Regions from separate parts of the Mesorhizobium sp. B2-5-13 genome, predicted to be linked through region 1. Evidence: riboswitches for the same ligand, from Rfam matches in the RefSeq annotation. Region 1 holds a riboswitch; each other region holds the start of a gene.
The links. Region 1 has a riboswitch for cobalamin ahead of FJ434_RS24290 (CbtB domain-containing protein). Riboswitches for the same ligand answer to the same signal wherever they lie in the genome.
Positions count from the first base shown of each region.

Region 2: it holds a riboswitch for cobalamin, as region 1 does, so the genes downstream of both, FJ434_RS04180 (aromatic ring-hydroxylating dioxygenase subunit alpha) here and FJ434_RS24290 (CbtB domain-containing protein) in region 1, are expected to answer to the same signal.
Region 3: it holds a riboswitch for cobalamin, as region 1 does, so the genes downstream of both, bluB (5,6-dimethylbenzimidazole synthase) here and FJ434_RS24290 (CbtB domain-containing protein) in region 1, are expected to answer to the same signal.
Region 4: it holds a riboswitch for cobalamin, as region 1 does, so the genes downstream of both, FJ434_RS12290 (DUF1636 family protein) here and FJ434_RS24290 (CbtB domain-containing protein) in region 1, are expected to answer to the same signal.

Region 1 covers NZ_VFUI01000020.1:2,344-7,068, reverse strand. The annotation lists gene cbiB (adenosylcobinamide-phosphate synthase CbiB) at 1-387, shown strand, start outside; gene cobO (cob(I)yrinic acid a,c-diamide adenosyltransferase) at 384-998, opposite strand; gene cobU (bifunctional adenosylcobinamide kinase/adenosylcobinamide-phosphate guanylyltransferase) at 1,000-1,515, opposite strand; gene FJ434_RS24295 (CbtA family protein) at 1,508-2,311, opposite strand; gene FJ434_RS24290 (CbtB domain-containing protein) at 2,327-2,506, opposite strand; cobalamin riboswitch at 2,542-2,740, opposite strand; gene FJ434_RS24285 (aromatic ring-hydroxylating dioxygenase subunit alpha) at 2,883-4,052, shown strand; gene FJ434_RS24280 (MFS transporter) at 4,057-4,725, opposite strand, start outside.
Region 2 covers NZ_VFUI01000002.1:179,926-184,650, forward strand. The annotation lists gene FJ434_RS04170 (hypothetical protein) at 1-529, opposite strand, end outside; gene FJ434_RS04175 (hybrid-cluster NAD(P)-dependent oxidoreductase) at 623-1,723, opposite strand; gene FJ434_RS04180 (aromatic ring-hydroxylating dioxygenase subunit alpha) at 1,788-3,035, opposite strand; cobalamin riboswitch at 3,150-3,352, opposite strand; gene FJ434_RS04185 (DUF680 domain-containing protein) at 3,847-4,053, shown strand; gene FJ434_RS04190 (DUF680 domain-containing protein) at 4,125-4,328, shown strand; gene FJ434_RS04195 (DUF680 domain-containing protein) at 4,395-4,634, shown strand; gene ugpC (sn-glycerol-3-phosphate ABC transporter ATP-binding protein UgpC) at 4,714-4,725, opposite strand, start outside.
Region 3 covers NZ_VFUI01000004.1:50,171-54,895, forward strand. The annotation lists gene FJ434_RS08705 (pirin family protein) at 9-929, opposite strand; gene FJ434_RS08710 (DUF2277 domain-containing protein) at 970-1,236, opposite strand; gene FJ434_RS08715 (exodeoxyribonuclease VII small subunit) at 1,329-1,580, opposite strand; gene FJ434_RS08720 (histone deacetylase family protein) at 1,584-2,510, opposite strand; cobalamin riboswitch at 2,689-2,871, shown strand; partial or broken gene bluB (5,6-dimethylbenzimidazole synthase) at 2,982-3,599, shown strand; gene FJ434_RS08730 (hypothetical protein) at 3,716-4,699, opposite strand.
Region 4 covers NZ_VFUI01000006.1:33,965-38,689, forward strand. The annotation lists gene FJ434_RS12275 (NADH-quinone oxidoreductase subunit B) at 1-119, opposite strand, end outside; gene FJ434_RS12280 (NADH-quinone oxidoreductase subunit A) at 110-475, opposite strand; gene FJ434_RS12285 (winged helix-turn-helix domain-containing protein) at 811-2,010, shown strand; cobalamin riboswitch at 2,040-2,247, shown strand; gene FJ434_RS12290 (DUF1636 family protein) at 2,285-2,719, shown strand; gene cobW (cobalamin biosynthesis protein CobW) at 2,716-3,753, shown strand; gene cobN (cobaltochelatase subunit CobN) at 3,772-4,725, shown strand, end outside.

The DNA.
Region 1 (4,725 bases):
TTCGGCTGGGCGGCGGCGCGCTTCGACGATTGGATCAACCTGCCGGCATCGCGGCTGACGGCGCTGCTGATCGTGCTCGCTTCCTTCTTGGTCGAGGGCGCCGACCCCCACTGCGGCTGGCAAGCGGTACGGCGCGACGCGAAAAAACACCGCTCGCCCAATGCCGGCTGGCCCGAAGCGGCCATGGCCGGCGCGCTTGGGCTCGCGCTTGCCGGACCACGCAGCTATGGCGGTGTCATGGTCGACGACATCTTCATGGGCGAAGGCGGCCGCAGCGATGTCGACAGCGGCGATATAAGGCGCGCGCTGCAACTCTACCGTGTCGCTGATTTCCTGCTGATTGGCTTGTTCGGCCTGGTCGCGGTAATCGCTGTTCTGGTTTTTTAAAACTCGATGCCCTGCTGAGCTTTCACGCCCGCCGAGAAATGATGCTTGGTGACGCCCATCTCGGTGACCAGATCGGCAGCCTCGACCAGCGCTGGCTTGGCGTTGCGGCCGGTGATGACGACATGCAGACCCTCGCGCCGGCCCTTCAGCGCCGCAACCACCTTGTCGAGATCGAGATAGTCGTAGCGCAACGCAATGTTGAGCTCGTCGAGCACGACAAGGCTGATCGAGGGATCGTCGATCAATTCCAGCGCCTTGGCCCAGGCGGCTTCGGCGGCGGCGATATCGCGCTTCAGGTCCTGCGTCTCCCAGGTGAAACCCTCGCCCATAGCATGCCAGACCACGCGGTCGCCGAAGGCGGCAAACGCATCCTTCTCGCCGGTGTGCCATTTGCCCTTGATGAATTGCACGACGCCGACGCGCTTGCCGTGGCCGAGCATCCGCAGCGCCAGCCCGAAGGCGGCCGTGGTCTTGCCCTTGCCGGGACCGGTGTTGACGATCAGCAACCCCTTCTCGACCGTCTTGCTCGCAACCTCGGCGTCCTGCACCGCCTTGCGCTTGGCCATCTTGGCGCGATGGCGCTCTTCATCCTTGTCGTCGATATCGGTCATTTCACTTCACCTTGAGCGGTAGCCCCGCCACCATCAGCAGCACCGTGTCGGCAACCGCGGCGACCCGCTGGTTGAGCCGGCCGGCGTCGTCGCGAAAACGCCGCGCCAGCGCATTGTCGGGCACGATGCCTTGCCCGACCTCGTTCGACACCACGAACCACGGTCCGCGCGGCCGCGACAGCAAGTCGGCCAGCCGTCGGCACTCCGCCTCGACGTCGTAATCGGCCAGCATGTGATTGGTCAGCCATAGCGTCAGGCAGTCGACAAGCACCGGCCGATCATCCGGCAAGGCCTCCAGCGCTTCGGCAAGGTCGAGTGACGCATCGATGGTCGACCAGCCCTCACCGCGCCGCGAGCGGTGCACCGCGATGCGCTCGCGCATCTCATCGTCATAGGTTTGCGCCGTGGCGACATACGCCCATGGCGGGGGGAATGCCGTCACCAGGGTTTCGGCGTGCGCGCTCTTTCCGGAGCGCGCGCCACCGATGATGAAAGTCAGCTTGCCGCGATCAGGCAAAGCTGTCGCGCAAGCTGGTCGCCGTGCCGGTGAAGCGCCTGCGCACCACGCCCACGACCGCGCCGAGCACCAGCCAGAACACCAGATTGGTCACCGTCACCGCCACCACGAACTGATGGTGCAGGCCTTCCGGGATAGGCGTCTCGAAACTGTCGGGCTGCGGCGCGCCGACGATATGCGGGACGACGATCAGCAAGACGGCGAAGATGGTCAATGGTAGCGATCTGCGAAACACGATCAGGCCAAGGCCGATAGCGGTCGCCGCGGCCGTTGCCGTCCACCAGATCTGGCGCGCAAGCAGATCGGCCGCCGGCATCGCCGGCAGTTCCGGCTGCAGGCCGAGGCCTGGTGCCAGCGTGAACACGGCAAAGCCGGCCAGCCCCCAGAATACGCCCTGGCGCCAATTGCCGACGCCGCCGGCAAACTCGGAAATCGCGACCAGGACCAGCGCGAAGCCGATGCCGGTGACGATATTGGCAACCACGCTGAAGGCAAAACGCTCGACACCGTCGGCCGGCGCCCAGCCTTCATCTTCCTCCGCCGGTGCCGTGACTGCGGCGGGTGCTGGCGCGGCAGAACTCATCGCATTCCCAGCGGGCGCGACCGTGCTCACCGCATCGTTGCTCGCCGCCGGTGCAGCCGCGTGGTCATGGTGATGGCCGCCGCCGGCCTGTTCGTAGACTTCCGCCTTGAGGATCAGCGGCACTGTCGCATAGGCCTGCATGCAGGCGAGAACGACACCCGCCACGAGCCCCGCGATCGCCGCGACGAACACGACGTTGCGAAACAGATTCATGATGTCAGATCCTCGTTAGTGGCAGGGAAACGCCATCGAGTGGCGATAGTCGTGGGCGGCATTGTGGACCGCATCGATATGCGAGAAACCGACAAAGCCGACGACGAACATGCCGAGCAGCGCCGCGAGCGCGAGCTGCATGAAGCGCGACTGCGAGGAGACGGAGGCGCCGAGGGAGACGGAAGCGGTAGTCATGTCTTGTCCTTTCGCCCTCCACCCGAGGGCATCGAAGTCAGTTTCCTGTCGCCGGCAGGTCTCCTGGCTCGCGGATAAGCGCCCTTCCCCACCTTCCCGAGGAAAACCCTCAGTGGCATATGGAGAGGACTACCGCACACAGTTGCGGGGGCAGCCACGGCATTGGACAGGAATTCCTGCCCGCACCGCATTCCCTCTTGGCTCCAAAAAGGAACCGACGACGTTGGTGACTATAGGGAAATTCGCCGCGCGCGGCAAACCAAATTCCGACAGTCGCCAGCGCAGGAGCGTCGTATCGGCGAAGCCGCTCCATCCCGTCCTGATTGACAAATTTTCTAGTCGGGTGTCGGTTCGCAACCCTCACAGGAAGCCAGCCATGCAGCCCAATGCCAGCGAGCGCGAGCCCTATAACGGCCTGACCCGAACCGAGCAGACGCTGCCGTCATCGGCCTATTGGGACCAGGAGAACTATCAGCGTGATCTCGATGCCATCTGGTACAGAAATTGGCTGCTCGTCTGCCGCGAGACCGACCTTGCCCAGCCTTTGGCATTCCGCACCTTCCGCGTCGGCACGCAGGAAATCCTTGTGCTGCGCGACGACGCCGGCGAGTTGCATGCCTTCCACAACACGTGCCGGCATCGCGGTTCGCAGCTTTGCCAGGAAAGCGAAGGACGCCTGAAGGCGCGGCTGATCACCTGCCCGTACCATGCCTGGTCCTATTCGCTGCGTGGCGATCTGGTGCGTGTACCGTCGAAATCGCTGCCTGACGGCTTCGACAAGGCCGACCACCCGCTTTACCGCGTTGTACTCTCGGTGCGGCGGGGCTTCGTCTTCGTCAATCTTGCTGAAGATGCCGCCGGCTCAGTGCAGTCATCCTTCGACCCGGCCTCCGGCGACCTCGGCAACTGGCCGCTGGACACGCTGGTGTCAGGCCATGTGCTGCGCAAGGTGATGAACTGCAACTGGAAGATTTTCTGGGAAAACTTCAACGAGTGCCTGCACTGCCCGGGCGTCCACAAGGACCTGTCGCGGCTGGTGCCGATCTATGGCCGCGGCCTGATGAGCCGGCATGACGATCCCGAATGGACGCGCCATGCAGACAATGATGCGCCGGAATTCTCCGGCGGCCTGCGCGCCGGGGCTGAAACATGGTCGCGTGATGGGCAGACGCATGGGCCGGTTTTCCCCGGCTTGACGCAGGCGGAACGCACCGCCGGCCAGACCTACGCCACCAGCCTGCCCTCGATGTTCATCGTCGGCCATGTCGACTATGTCAGGACCGTGCGGCTGGTGCCGCTCGGTCCCGAACAGACCGAATTGACCGCCGAATGGCTGTTCGCGCCCGAGGCGCTCGCCGCCACCGATATCGACAACATCGTCGCCTTCGGCACACAGGTGCTGGAGGAGGATGCCGCGATCTGCGAGGTCAACCAGAAGGGCCTGCGCTCGATGCGTCATACAGCCGGCGTGCTGATGCCCGAGGAATATGAGCTGCACCGCTTCCACAATTGGGTGCGCGAGCGCCATGCTGAGCTTTCGCTCTGATTTTTTAGAGGGATTTAGGCAGGTAGCGCCAGGTCATGAGGCCACAAAACGCCGCCAGCAGGCCGAGCGTGACGAACACCGATCCCAATCCGAAGAAGGCCAGCACCACCGAATAGACCAGCGGCGGCGTCAATTCGGAAAAGTCGAGATATGTGCGGTAGACCGCCGCCATCTGCGCGCGTTCATAGGAGCGCACCGAGCGCATGAAGGCGGTCGAGCCCAGCGCGTCGAGCGCGATGGTGAAGAAGGCGCCGCACAACAGGAAGGCGCCGGTCAGCAACGGCTCTGCCGCTCCGACCGTGCCCGCCGCCAGCAGCGACGCCGACATGGCGAAATAGGCAAACGTCATGGTGCGTCGGCCGCCAAAGCGTTTTCCTGCCTTGCCCCAGAAGATCGCCATGAACAGCAGCGCATTGCCGGCCGAGACCAGCAGGCCGCCCGCCAGTTCACCCTCGCCGGTGATCACCATGAACAGCGGTCCATAGACGAAGAACGTCGTCCAGAAGCACGACCGGCCGAAGGCGATCAGCCAGGCGAGCCTGAGCCTTGGCTGCGCCACGAAGCGGCCGATGTTGGCGAGCGGATTTGCCGGCCGCGTCTTGCCCGGGCGGATCGACGGGTTGTCGCCCAGCCGGTAGGTCCAGAACAGCGCCAGCAAAGCCATGGCGAAAAC
Region 2 (4,725 bases), on a different contig from region 1:
CCGTGATGTCCAGCATCATCTCTCCCACCGTCGGCGGGCAAGGTATGGTCTGCAAGAAGACCAGGGGCGACGGTCCCTCTGGCGGCTCGCGGCGGGTCGGTCCGCCGCGCCATGCTTTGCCGCGCCATGCCCTGGCGGGCGGCTCCTGCCGCAGCCGGCCGCTCTTGCGTCTCAGCCGCAACTGCTTGGCAAAGCCGCGCGACAGCCAGGCCAGCCTGCCGAAATCGGTTCGCGGCTTGGCCTGCAGCACCGCCGACCAGCGCGAAAGGCCGGTGAGGTCGGCCATGTCAAGCACGCGCGCCAGCACCCTGTCCGGCACCGCCGCGCCAATATCGAGCGCGAGGTAGGAGAGCGCCACCGCCGCGGCCACGGCAAGGCCACGCCTGGCGACAACGTCGAGGAACACGTCCCAGTCGACATCGCCGGCGCGAATGGCTACAGCGCAATCGACCAGCCAATCGCTGTGCGTGTGGGCGTCGAGCCCGCCATGCGCGATGGCGAGCGCGATGCGGTCCGCAGGCGACGGCACCAGCACGCCGACGCCGCTGAATTCGGCCGCCGCCGCTCGCCGCCAGATCCCTGGTCGTCCTCGTCGCTTTGCTGCGAACCGTCATAGGGCGGATCAAGCCTCGATTTCCAGTGCCGACAGTGGCTTTGAACAGCAGGCCAGGATGAAGCCATCATCGATCTCGTGATCGAGGATGCCGCCATTGTGGCTCATCTCGACGCTGCCGGAGACTTTCTTCACCTTGCAAGTTCCGCACAGGCCGAATTCGCAGGCCGCCGGTATCCGCACGCCCGAAGCACGCGCCGTCTGCAGCACGGTCTGGCCGGCGACACAGTCGGCGTCGACGTCCGAAAGCGCGAAGCGGATCGGCGTTGCGGCTTCGACGGGGACAGCCACACCGTCCTGCGCCGGCGCCGCGAATGGCGCCGGGATTTCCTCAACGGTCGGCGCGGCAAAGCTCTCCTGATGGTACTTTGCCATGTCGAAGCCGGCGGCTTCGAGCATGCCGCGCACGGCGCGCATGAAGGGATCGGGGCCGCAGCAGAAGATTTCGCGTTCGCGGAAATCGGGCGCCAGCAGTGGCAGCCGGATAGCGTCGATGCGGCCCATATGGCCATACCAGCCCTCGCGGCTCGACCGTTCCTCGATCATGAAGCCGAGCGACAGGCCCGGCATGTGGCCGCCGAGCAGCTCCAGCTCCTTGCGGAAGATGATCTCTTCCGGGCGCCGCGCGCAGTTGACGAAGCCGACATCGGTCCATGGCGCGCAGTCGTTCAGCCAGCGCAGCATCGACATCATCGGCGTCACGCCGGAACCGGCCGAGATGAACAGATATTTCGCCGCTGGATGGCTGTGCAGTGAAAAGTCGCCGCCCGGTCCATAGGCCTTGACGTGCGAGCCGGGCGCCAGGTGATCGAACATCCAGCGTGTGCCGATGCTGCCCACCTGCGCCTTCACCGTCACCGCGATCGAGAATGGCCGCGACGGTGACGATGACAGCGTATAGGTGCGCATCAGCGGCCCGTCCGGTGTCGGCAATTCCAGCGTCACGAACTGGCCCGGCTTGTAGCGGAACCAGGTCTGGTTGTCGGAGCGGAAGGTGAAGGTCTTCACGTCGGGCGCCTCGTCGGTGACGCCGGTCACTTCCAGCACCTGCAGCCTGTCGTTCCAGGGCGCCATCTGGTCGAGATGGCGATAGAGGCCGAGGTCCGTCATCGCATTCATCCTCTTGTCCCTTTTGTTCTGCGCATGCCCAAAACCGCCGTCTTTAGCGATATGCCTAGGCAACGCTGCGCAGGGCCGGCCGGGCGCCTTCGGCAAGCCGTGGCCCGATGAAGGACGCGTACCACTCGACGAACTGGATCACGCCGCCCTCATGCAGCTCCGAATAAGGGCCTGGCTCGTAGGCCGGCGACAGGATGCCGAAGGCGTTTTCCTCGACGATGCGGCGATCCTGGTCGTTGGTCTCGGTCCAGACATGGGTGAGTTCTGCGAGATCGTAATCGACGCCCTCGACCGCATCCTTATGCACCAGCCATTTAGTCGTCACCGCCGTTTCCGTGGCGCTGATCGGCAGCACCCGGAAGGTGACGGCGTGGTCGCCCAGGATGTGGTTCCAGGTCGTCGGATAGTGGTAAAGCAGCAACGAACCGATGCGGTTGGTTGAAACGCTGTCGGAAAGATTCCTCTCGACCGCGCGCTTTCCCGTCATCGTGTAGCTGACGGCATCGCGCAGCAGCGGCGCGCGGGTCGCGCGATACTGGCCGGCCGGATCGATGCGGAACTTGCTCGGCAGGCCGGCCGCTTCGCATTTCGCCCAGTGCGCCAGCATCTCCGGATCGCTGTCGGCGCCTTGCACGCCGGTCACCGTCGGTGCTTCCGGGAAGGTCTTGCAGAGTTCGGGATGATTGCCGGCGCAATGATAGCATTCGCGATTGTTTTCCCAGACCAGCTTCCAGTTGCCCTTCTCGATGATGGTGCTTTCGAAGGCGACTTTTGCCTCACGCAGCCGGTGCGGCAAAAGGTAGGGCTCGATCATCGCCCGCATCGGCGCGAAGTCGGCTGGCTCCTTGGCCAGGCAGATGAAGACATAGCCGGCGACGCTTTCGCAGGCGACCGGCTTCAGCCCGAACTGGCTCTTGTCGAACCCATCGGCCATCTGGCGGGCGAACAGCAGCCGGCCGTCGAGCTCGTAGGTCCATTGGTGATAGGGACAGACCAGCTTGGCGGCCGTGCCCTTGTCGGAATTGCAGACGCGGCTGCCGCGATGGCGGCAGGAATTGTGGAAGGCGTTGATCTTGCCCTGCTGATCGCGCACCAGCACGACCGGATAATCGCCGATCTGCACGGTGATGAAGCTGCCCGGCTTGGGCAATTCGCAATCATGGCCGATGAACAGCCAGTCGCGATACCAGATCAACTCCATGTCCAGCTTGAAGTAGTCCGGGTCGGTGTAAAAAGGCTGTTCCAGCGAAAAGCCTTGTCTGCGGCTGCTCAAGAGCCTCAGCATGTCGTTGCGCGCGTCCATGTCCTGTCCTCAGTTTCAAGGACTGAACTGGTGGTGATTGAGGAAGGACTGGGCGCAGATCGGCGAAAAGCCGGACAAACACCATCCGCCTCTTGACCGCCCACCGCGATCAGTCGAGTTCTAGCGATCTCGGGCTGGTTTCCGGGCTCTGGAGTTGTCCTTGCGGACCATCGCGACACCTTCCCAGGCTTTAGCCCAGTGGTCTCCCGTTGCGACTTGAACTCCACCACCGTTGCGGGGGCAGCGCCGGAATCTGACCGGCTTCCCAATTCTCCGCTCCGTCGTCACGCAGCGGCACCTGAGATGCCTGATCTAATCACGACAGGCTTTGCGACATCGGCACGAAAGCGACATCGCATCCATGCGGCGCGACACGCATGCTGGATCGTCATGACAGGCTTGTAGCCGTTGGAATCGCCTTCTGTCGCCAAGCCGCGCCGGCACCGTCTTCGACCCCTTTGCCGGCAGCAAATAGGTTAACAGTTTCAAAAAGTGACTATTAGAGGAGTCTAAAATCGAACTGAACGGTTCGTTTCTGTTGACGGTGCGTGCAAGACGCTGTGAACGCCGAGCCTCCGACACAGTTGGTGATCAGGATGCTGTTTCAAGGTAACCAGCTGATATCACAAGAGAAAATAAGATATGCGGAAAGCGCTGGTACAATTTCAAGTGGTGGAGTCATGGTCCACGCTGAACAACTTCGTGATTGGAAACGGCAAGGGTGCTCTCCCACATCGGGGCTGTCCGAACGACGCGATTTAATCCCAAGACACGCCGCTAGATGGACGGAAAAATACTGGAGTACCAAAAAATGAAAAAGATCATTCTCACTGCCGCCGCCCTTCTGGCTGTTTCCGGCAGCGCCTTCGCTGGTAGCGACAATTACGGTTCGAACGGCGCCAACCAGCCTGCTGCCGCGGTGGACAGCTCGTACACCGCTTCCACCTCCACCAAGACGTCGGAGCCGGGTGCTCAAACGCCTGCTCAGGGCAGCGATCGCAACCTCTTCGGCCGCTAACGGCCTGTCCCCACGGACGGCGGGCTTGCCCGCCGATCCGGTAGAATTCAAGAAATTCAGGAGTGTCTAAAATGAACAAGATCCTTATTGCCGCCGCCGCCGTTCTGGCCATTTCCGGCAGCGCTTTTGCCAGCGACAACTATGGCTCCAACGGTGCCAACCAGCCTGCCGCCGCGGTGGACAACTCGTACACCGCGTCGGTCGACAAGTCGGCTCCTGCCAGCCAGGAGCCCGTCCAGCACGGCGCCGATCGCAACCTGTTCGGCAACAACTAACATCTCTTCAAGCAAGGACGGCGCGCTCAGCCCGCCCCTTGAATTCGAAAAAATCGGAGCACCAAAATGAAAAAGATTGTTCTTACCGCCGTCGCTCTTCTGATTGCCGCTGGCAGCGCCTATGCCGGCAACGACAACGTTGGCGACACCGACATCAACAAGCTGGCGACCGTCAACGTCGACACCTCGCATACGGGCTCGATCCGCAAGAGCGAATCGCCCGTCTACAAGCTGCTCAATTCGTCGGGCGACGTACAGAAGTCCGCCCCTCAGGGCGCAGACCGCAACCTCTTCGGCAACAACTAACCAGCCGTGGTAATATACAAAAGAGAGCGGCGGGCTTGCCCGCCGCTCTCTTTTTGCGTTGTCGAGACAGCTTGTGGTCTCAGGCGGCTTT
Region 3 (4,725 bases), on a different contig from region 1:
CGCTCCGCTCAGCCTTCCGGCAGCGGAATGAACTCTTTCTCATCGCCAGGAACGATATCGAAGCGGCCGGTCTTCCATTCCTGCTTGGCCTGCTCGATGCGCTCCTTCGACGAAGAGACGAAATTCCACCAGATGTAGCGCTTCGAACCGAGCGAGGCGCCGCCGAACAGCATGAAATGCGCACCGGTTTGCGACGATATGACGATCTCGTCGCCGGGCCGGAACACCAGCAACCGTTCGGCCGGAAAGACGTCGCCCGAAATCGAGACTTCGCCCTCCAGCGTGTAGATGGCGCGCTCTTCCGCATCGGCCGGGATTTTGACGCTGGCACCGGGCCCCAGCCGCAAATCGGCGTAGAGCGTGTCGGAATCTGCCCGCACCGGGGACCGCAATCCTTGGAAGTCACCGATGACAACGCGGCCGCTGACGCCTTCGGCATCGATCTCTGGAAGCCGCAGCGCCGCTGTGTTCTCGAACACCGGTGCAACCTCTTCCTTGCCGTCCGGCAGAGCCAGCCAGGTCTGCAGGCCGGAGATCGACATCGGCGCGCCGCGCAATTCCTGCGGCGTGCGCTCGGAGTGGACGATGCCGCGGCCCGCAGTCATCAGGTTCACGTCGCCGGGCTCGATCACCATTTCGGTGCCGAGCGAATCGCGATGCCTGATCTTGCCATCGAACAGATAGGTCACGGTCGACAGGCCGATATGCGGGTGGGGACGGACATCGAGCGCCTGGCCGGTGCGCATGATCGCGGGGCCCATGCGATCGAAGAAAATGAACGGCCCGACCAGCCTTCTCTTGGCGGTCGGCAAGGCGCGGCGCACCTCGAAGCCGCCAATATCCTTGGCGTTGGGGATGACCATCAGTTCGATCTGGTCGCTGGCGAAGGCATCGCCGGCCTCAGGGTCTTTCCCCGGGAAGAAGCTCATGAACTCTCCTGGTCAGCGCTCGGTGGCCGCTTTGGACATGTCAGGCGAACCGGATCGCCGCCTTTGCTCTCAGTTTGGCTGCCACCTCTTCGCGATTGCGCGGATGCTGGTGGGTTTCGAGGGAATCAAGCAATTCGCGTGCGGATGCCGCGATGGCTTCGACCGCATGATCGAACGCATGCTGGTTCTGTTTCGACGGTCGCGTCGTTCCGCTGAGCTTGCGGACAAACTGGAGTGCCGCGTCGCGGACTTCGTCATTGGTTGCCGGCGGATCAAAATTGAACAGGGTCTTGATGTTTCTGCACATCGCTTCCGTATCTCCTCTTGTCCGTTTCAATCGGGACGAGTTGTATCCTCAATCATGATCGTGTTCAAAAGTCGGTAAGCCTGCTCCGGACCTCAGTCCGCGTCGAGCGGCTCGGTTCCAACCGGCTTGCCGTCGCGCGACAGCCTGATCTTCTCGACCTTGTCCTCGGCGGCCTTCAGTAACCGGTCGCAATGCACCTTCAGCGCCTCGCCGCGTTCGTAGATCCGGATCGACTGGTCGAGCGGCACGTCGCCACGCTCCAGATCATCGACGATCTTCTCCAGCGCGTCGAGTGCCTGCTCGAAGCTCATCGCCTTGACGTCTTCGTTGATCTCACCAGTCATCATTCATCCTTTCATCAGTCGCCCGACATGGGCGCCGACCGAAAATGCCAATCCCTGCAGATCGTAGCCGCCCTCGAGCACGCTGACGAGCCGGTTGCCGCTATGGCGTGCGGCGCGCTGCATCAGTTGGCCGGTCGCCCAGTCGAAATCGTCCTCGGTAAGATTGATCTCCGCCAGCGGGTCGCGATGGTGCGCGTCGAAGCCGGCCGAAATGATGATCAGGTCGGGCGCGAAATTGTCGAGTGCCGGCAGCACACGCGACAGGAAAGCATCGCGAAACACCTCGCTGCCGGTCTGCGGCGCCAGCGGCGCGTTGACGATGTTGCCGGCGCCGGTCTCGTTCTTCGCGCCGGTGCCGGGATAGAGCGGCATCTGGTGCGTCGAGCAATATAGCACCGAGGGATCGTCCCAGAAAATATCCTGCGTGCCGTTGCCGTGGTGCACGTCCCAATCGACGACGGCGACACGCTCCGCGCCATGCTTCTTCTGCGCATAGCGGGCAGCGATAGCCGCAGTGTTGAAGAAGCAGAAGCCCATGGCCGTGTTCTTTTCAGCATGATGGCCAGGCGGCCGGGCGGCGACGAAGACATTGTCGGCGCGGCCCGCAAAGACGTCGTCGACCGCGGCATTGGCGGCGCCGATCGCGGTGATCACCGCCTGCCAGCTCTTCGGGCTGGCGCTGGTGTCGGCGTCGATGCGGGCGAGGCCTTCAGCGGGAATGGCGGCGCGCACGCGCGCGACGAAATCGGCGGGATGCGCATAGAGGATGGTCGCCTCGTCGCCTTGCGGTGCCTCGGCGCGATCAAGCGCGGCAAAAGCTTCGTCGTCGAGCACGCGCTCGATGGCGCGCAAGCGGTCGGGCCGCTCGGGGTGACCTGGCGGGGTGATGTGTTCGAGGAAGATCGGGTGCGTGTAGAGACGAGTGACCATGTCCCCTATCTAGTGCCCCGGCGCCGTGATGGCCATGCGTTGCGGCTTGATCGCTGGGGAAAATCACGGCTGCGTCCATTCATGTCGCTGCGGGCATTGGCCTCGCCGGCGCTTCGGCGTAAGGTCGCCGCCACTGCCTGGTGCCCGCCGGTCTGTTTGTTTTAGCCGCATTCTGCGACGCCAAGTGATTCCACTTGGCTGCAAATGCTCTGGCGGGAGAATCGGGAACACGGTTTGATACCGTGGCGTGCCCAACGCTGTGAGGGGGACCGCGCCGGTAAGTGCCACTGTCGATGACGGGAAGGCACCGGACGCGGGTTGATCCCGAGCCAGAAGACCGGCCTGGCAGGCATCGTCATCCGCATGGTCAGGCGGATGGCATCAGAACGACGTGCGCCCTCCTGGACGCACAAAGTACGCTCTGAGAATTGAACTGCTGCAATCGCAAGGGGACAAGCGATGCCGGAAGCTATGACCGCTCCAACGGCCAATGGATTTGATCAGATCGCGCGCGACGCGGTTTACCGCGCCATGTTCACGCGACGCGACGTCCGCAGCCATTTTACATCGGAAGCGATCGACGACGAGGTGCTGGCGCGGCTGCTGCTTGCCGCCCATCACGCGCCATCGGTCGGCTTCATGCAGCCTTGGAATTTCATCGTCATTCGCGATGCCGCGCGACGGGCGAAGGTGCGCGACCTGTTCCTTGCCGCGCGCGAACAGGAACTGCCGGCAATCGAGGCGGACCGGCGGGCGCTCTACCGCAAGCTCAAGCTCGAAGGCATTTGCGAAAGCGCGCTCAACATCTGTATCACCTGCGACCACGAGCGCTCGAAAGGCTCGCCGCTGGGACGTTGGCACAATCCGGAAATGGATCTCTACAGTACGGTCTGCGCGGTACAGAATTTCTGGCTGGCGGCACGCGCCGAGGGTGTTGGCGTCGGCTGGGTCAGCATCATCGAGGCGCAAGCGCTGAAAAGCCTGCTGTCTATCCCCGACCACGTGACGCCGATCGCCTATCTCTGCGTCGGCCGTGTCTCGGAGTTTGCGCCGAAACCGGACCTCGAAACGCACGGCTGGGGCCGACGGCTGCCGCTGCCCGAATTGATCATGAGCGAGACTTTTTGTGGCCAGGGTGAAGCCTCGCTCAAATCTACGGTGGCCCGCCTCAACACCGTCGTCGCTGCGCCGGCAAACCCTGCCGATCAGCGCGTCGCGCCGGCCGTGCCCCAGCGCGAACCATCGAAGGTGGAGAGCGCCTTGCGCTTGAGTTCCCGGAACTTTGACGAGGCATCGGCCAGCCGTGCGTCCCAGGCGGCATCGGGCACCTGGCCCTCGATGGTCTTGAAATAGACCTGCATCAGGGACGCGATGGCGAAAGGTTCGATGAACGCCGCCTTGAAGGCCCAGGCAAAGACAATGGCCAGAACGAAGGCCCAGCCGGCGAGCTGTCCGGGCATGACGTAAAGAATGGCGGCCGCCGGAGCCAGCATCAGCAGGAAGATGACGAAGGAGACCCCCCACATGATCAACGCCAGCCAGACTGCGTTCTTGACCATGATCTTGCCGTTCTGGGCGTAGAGCACGACGCCTTGCCGTGCGGTCTCGAAGGGTGAGGACGAATTGATGCGGATGTTGTAGCCGAGAATGATCTCGTCGACATAGGTCAGCGACAGGCGGATCACCGTGTTGAGGAACGAGACCAGGCCGCTCAGGCCCGGAATGGGCAGGAAAGCCGCAATTCCGCCCAGCAGGCCGGTGATCGCGCGGATGGCGCCCTTGACCAGCTGGTCGACAACGAAAAGGATGTTCGCTTCGGCAAAACGCTCGGTCACAACCTCTTTCGCGTAGGCGATCTGGTTCTGGCCGTCGGGTATGTCATGGCCGTCGATCAGATGCACCATGACGGCGATATGGCCTGCCTTGACGACGTAGAGGATGTATTCGCGGATCCAGTAGACGGCGATCGAGACGAGGCCGAAGCCAACAATCCCGCCCCACATGGCAAAGGACAACGGCCCATCGGGATCGGTGGAGATATGGCCGACGCCATAGCCGACGGAGGCGCCCGCGCCGGTGGCCATGATATAGGCCAGCGTGATGCCGAAATAGACGATCATGCGAAAGACGATGAAAGGCCAGGTCCGCATCATGATGGACACCGACCTGCCGATATCGAAATCCCACATGCCCCGAATCCCCCAGAGGTGGCTGT
Region 4 (4,725 bases), on a different contig from region 1:
TCGTTGTTGATTTCGAGGAAGAAGGGATCGTCCTCCCCCACCGGCTTGCCGGTGTTGGGATCAATGATACCCTTGGGCTTCGGCGCGACGAGGGTGCCTGAACTGTCGTTCAATCCCATTCCAGCGCTCCTTTTTTCCATTCATAGGCAAAGCCGATGGTCAGCACTGCCAAAAACACCATCATTGACCAGAAACCGAGCATGCCAATCTTCGAGAAGGACACCGCCCAGGGGAAGAGGAAGGCTACTTCCAGGTCGAAGATGATGAACAGGATCGACACCAGATAGAAGCGGATGTCGAATTTCATGCGGGCATCGTCGAACGAGTTGAATCCGCATTCATAGGCGGACAGCTTCTCGGGGTCCGGGTTGCGGTAGGCTACCAGGAAGGGCGCAGCCAGCAGCGCCAGACCGACCACCAGCGCCACGCCGATAAACAGGACGATGGGCAGGTACGAACTGAGGAGTGCGTTCATGCAGCGGCTTTCCGTTGGCGCCAATCCACGTTGATTACAGCACCGGACCTTAATGCGGAAGCGTGACAGTTTAACCGCTGAACCGTTTTAAGGAGCCTATGCTGCAACGCGGCGAGGGTTAGCGCAGCACTTCCAGTGAAGCAAGTCAAACCTTGTTCAAAACACCGAGCTGGACGGCAATCCGGGAGAAACTGGTCCCATACGCTCCTGTTTGATTTCCTTCGCCATTTACTCCACTTTTCTCTCCTGACAGGGTTGCCGCCAAAACCCTGCTAGCATGGGCTGGAATCACGCCTCGCAACGACGCCAGACAGGTCCATCAGGGACGCATCCGCATGAAGGAAAAGATCTCGCTTGCCGCCGCCCGGCGCATCGCGCTCGCCGCTCAAGGGTTTCTCGATCCCCGCCCCGCCGGTACGCCCGACCGCCGCCACTTCGCCCGCGTTCTGTCCCGCACCGGCCTGCTGCAGATCGATTCCGTCAGTGCGGTGGTTCGTGCCCATTACATGCCGCTCTATTCGCGTCTTGGCCCCTATCCCCTCGCTTTGCTCGACAACGCCGCCGTGACCCGCAAGCGCACGGTCTTCGAATACTGGGCGCATGAGGCCTCGTTCCTGCCGGTCGAGACCTACCCGCTGATGCGCTGGCGCATGCAGCGCGCCGAGCAAGGCGATGAAATGTATCTGGGGCTGGCCAAATGGGGCCGCGAGCACGCCGCCTACATAGAAGAGATCTACCGCGAGGTCGTCCAGCGCGGCCCGGTCGCCGCTTCCGCGCTGGAGGGCCAGAAAGGCTCCGGCGGCTGGTGGGGCTGGAGCCACGCCAAGCATGCCTTCGAATGGCTGTTCTGGGCCGGGCGCATCACCACGGCGCACCGGCGCGGCTTCGAGCGCCTCTACGACGTGCCGGAGCGCGTGCTGCCGCAGGCGATTCTCGACCTGCCAGTACCGGCCGCCGAGGACGCGCATCGTGAATTGCTGCGCATCTCCGCCCGCGCCCACGGCATCGCGACATCAGGCGACCTGCGCGACTATTTTCGACTCTCCCCCGCCGACATGAAAGGCCGGCTGGAGGAACTGGTCGAACTCGGCGAGTTGCTGCCGGTCCGCGTCGAGGGCTGGGACAAGCCGGCTTACCTCTATAGGGACGCGCGATTGCCACGCAAGATCGAGGCCCGCGCCCTGCTGGCGCCGTTCGATCCCGTTGTCTTCGAGCGCTCGCGCTCAGAGCGGCTGTTCAGTTTTCACTACCGGATCGAGATCTACACGCCGGCCGACAAGCGCCAATACGGCTATTATGTCCTGCCCTTCCTGCTCGGCGACAGGATCGTGGCGCGCGTCGACCTCAAGGCAGACCGGCCGGCAAGTGTCCTGCGTGCCCATGCTGCTTACGCCGAGCCCGGCGCACCGCCCGATACCGCCGCTCAGCTCTTCGAGGAATTGAAGCAGATGCAGGGCTGGCTTGGCCTCGAACGCATCGAAGTGACGCCTGCCGGCGACCTGGGCCCGGCGCTGTCCGACATCGCGGTGTCGTAAGCTCGCGTTGACACCGCTGCCCGCAAGAGCCTAAATCGGATCCAGACGGTCTCCTCTCGGCAAAGGGAGGAGCCAAGAGGGAATGCGGTGCGGGATTGAAAATCCCAAATCCGCGGCTGTCCCCGCAACTGTGAGCGAAGAGCCAAGGCCGAAAGCCACTGGGATTGTCCCGGGAAGGCGGCTACCCAAGGCGATGACCCGCGAGCCAGGAGACCTGCCGTCTGGAATGCAAGTATCCGATCGCCCGGCGGGTTTTCCGGGCAAGGAGCCTGATTTGGATCGCGACAGCAGTTTTTCGGCTGAAACAATGGACATTTCGTCCGGCGAGGATGATTCCCTGGCCGGCATCACTGTCATCGTCTGCGCCTCCTGTCGCGACGAGAGCGGCTCCGACGCCCGTCCCCGGGCCGGCGAACTTTTGGCCGAAGATACGCGCCAAGCCGCCTCGGGCGACAACATCCGCATCCGCACCGTCGAATGCCTCGGCAATTGCAAACGTCGACTGAGCGCCGCGATCCTGCGTGACGGCTGCTGGAGCTATGTATTCGGCGATCTGACCACGACTAGCGGCGCCGATCTCGTCACTGGCGCGAAACTCTTCGCCACCTCCAGCGACGGCCTCATTCCCTGGCGGGGCCGGCCCGATAGCCTCAAGCGCGGCCTCGTGGCCCGCATCCCTCCCCTCGACATGCTGAAAGACTTGATATGACCGCATCCGTTTCCCGCGTTCCCTGCACCGTCGTCACCGGCTTCCTCGGCGCCGGCAAGACGACCCTGGTCCGCCATCTCCTGGAAAACGCCGGCGGCAAGCGTATCGCGATCATTGTCAACGAATTTGGTGACATCGGCATCGACGGCGAAATCCTGAAAGGCTGTAGCATCGACACCTGCCCAGAGGAAAACATCGTCGAGTTGGCCAATGGCTGCATCTGCTGCACCGTCGCCGACGATTTCGTGCCGGCGCTCGACCAGATCCTGTCGCTGACGCCGAAGGTCGACCATATCCTGATCGAAACCTCGGGCCTCGCTTTGCCCAAGCCGCTGGTCCAGGCTTTCCAGTGGCCGACAGTGAAGAGCCGGGTGACCGTCGACGGCGTCATCGCCGTGGTCGACGGTCCCGCACTTGCCGAAGGCCGCGTCGCCAACGACATGGACGCCCTGCAGGCGCAGCGCGCCGGGGATGAAAGCCTCGACCATGATGATCCTGTCGAGGAGGTGTTCGAGGATCAGATCGCCTGCGCCGATCTGATCATCCTGTCGAAGAGCGACCTGATGGACGCCGAGGGCTCAGCCCGCGCCCATGCCATCATTGGCGAACACTCCGCCCGCGCAGTGAAGATCGTGCCGACGTCTTATGGCAAGGTCGATCCCTCCGTACTGCTCGGGCTCGGTCTCGCCGTCGAGGACGACATCGAGAACCGAAAATCCCATCATGACGGCGCGTTCGACCACGAGCATGACGACTTCGACACGTTCATCGTCGACATCCCCTCGATCGCCAATCCCGACGAACTGGCAAAACGCGTCGCCGCCGCCGCCGAACAGGAAAACGTGCTGCGGGTGAAAGGCTTCGTCGAGGTCGGTGGCAAGCCGATGCGGCTCCTGCTGCAGGCCGTCGGCCCGCGCGTCAATCATTACTACGACCGGGCCTGGACCGCCGGGGACGACCGCCGCTCGCGCCTCGTCGTCATCGGCCTCAAGGGGCTGAACCGTCCGGCGATCGAACGTATCCTCGCCGGCTGATTTCAGGCACGGGCCGCGATGCACATCCTCACCACGACCTCCGCCTCGCTCGACGACCTCGCCGAGCCTGTCGATCTCCGGCAGGCGCCGGCGGATATCGTGGCCTTATCCTTCACCGACAGCGATCTCGCCGGACTGGCGGCGGCATGGAAGGCCGACGCCGATCGCCTGCCGTCGATGCGGCTCGCCGCACTGCGCGACCTGCGCCATCCCATGTCCGTCGATCTCTGGATCGACAGCGTCGCCCGCCATGCCAAGGTCATCATGGTGCGCATCCTCGGCGGCTACGACTGGTGGCGCTATGGCTGCGACCAGCTCGCGGCAATCGCCCGCGAGCGCGACATAAGACTGGCGCTGCTTCCGGGTGAAAGCCATGACGAGGATCTCAGGCTGATCGAAGCCTCGACGCTGCCGCGCGCCGAACTCGACGGCCTGCTCGGCTATTTCCGCGAGGGCGGCCCGGCCAATATGAGCGCCCTGGTGCACAGGCTGGCAGGCCTGGCTGGACAAGATATGCCCGTCGCCAGTCCGGTCAGCGTGCCGAAAGCTGGTTATTATCAATCTGGATTGGGGGTCGCAGAACAGCCGGACCTTTCAAATGCCAGCACTCCCATCATCCCGATTCTCTTCTACCGATCGATGCTGCTTGCAGCCGATGTCGCCCCGATCGATGCGCTGGCCGAGGCTTTACACTCCCAGGGACTGGCACCGGTCCCGATCTTCGTTTCCAGTCTCAAGGATCCGGTGTCCCTGGCGTTCGTCGAAAATACCATCGCATCGCTGAAACCCGCCGCCATCATCACCGCGACCGCTTTCGCTTCTGGCGCCGAGCCCGGCGTGGAAACCCTGTTCGACCGCGCCGGCGTGCCTGTCTTCCAGGCCATCGTCGCCACCACGCGCCGCGACGTGTGGGAAAACAATCAGCGCGGACTGGCGCCCGCCGACCTTGCCATGCATGTCGTGCTGCCCGAA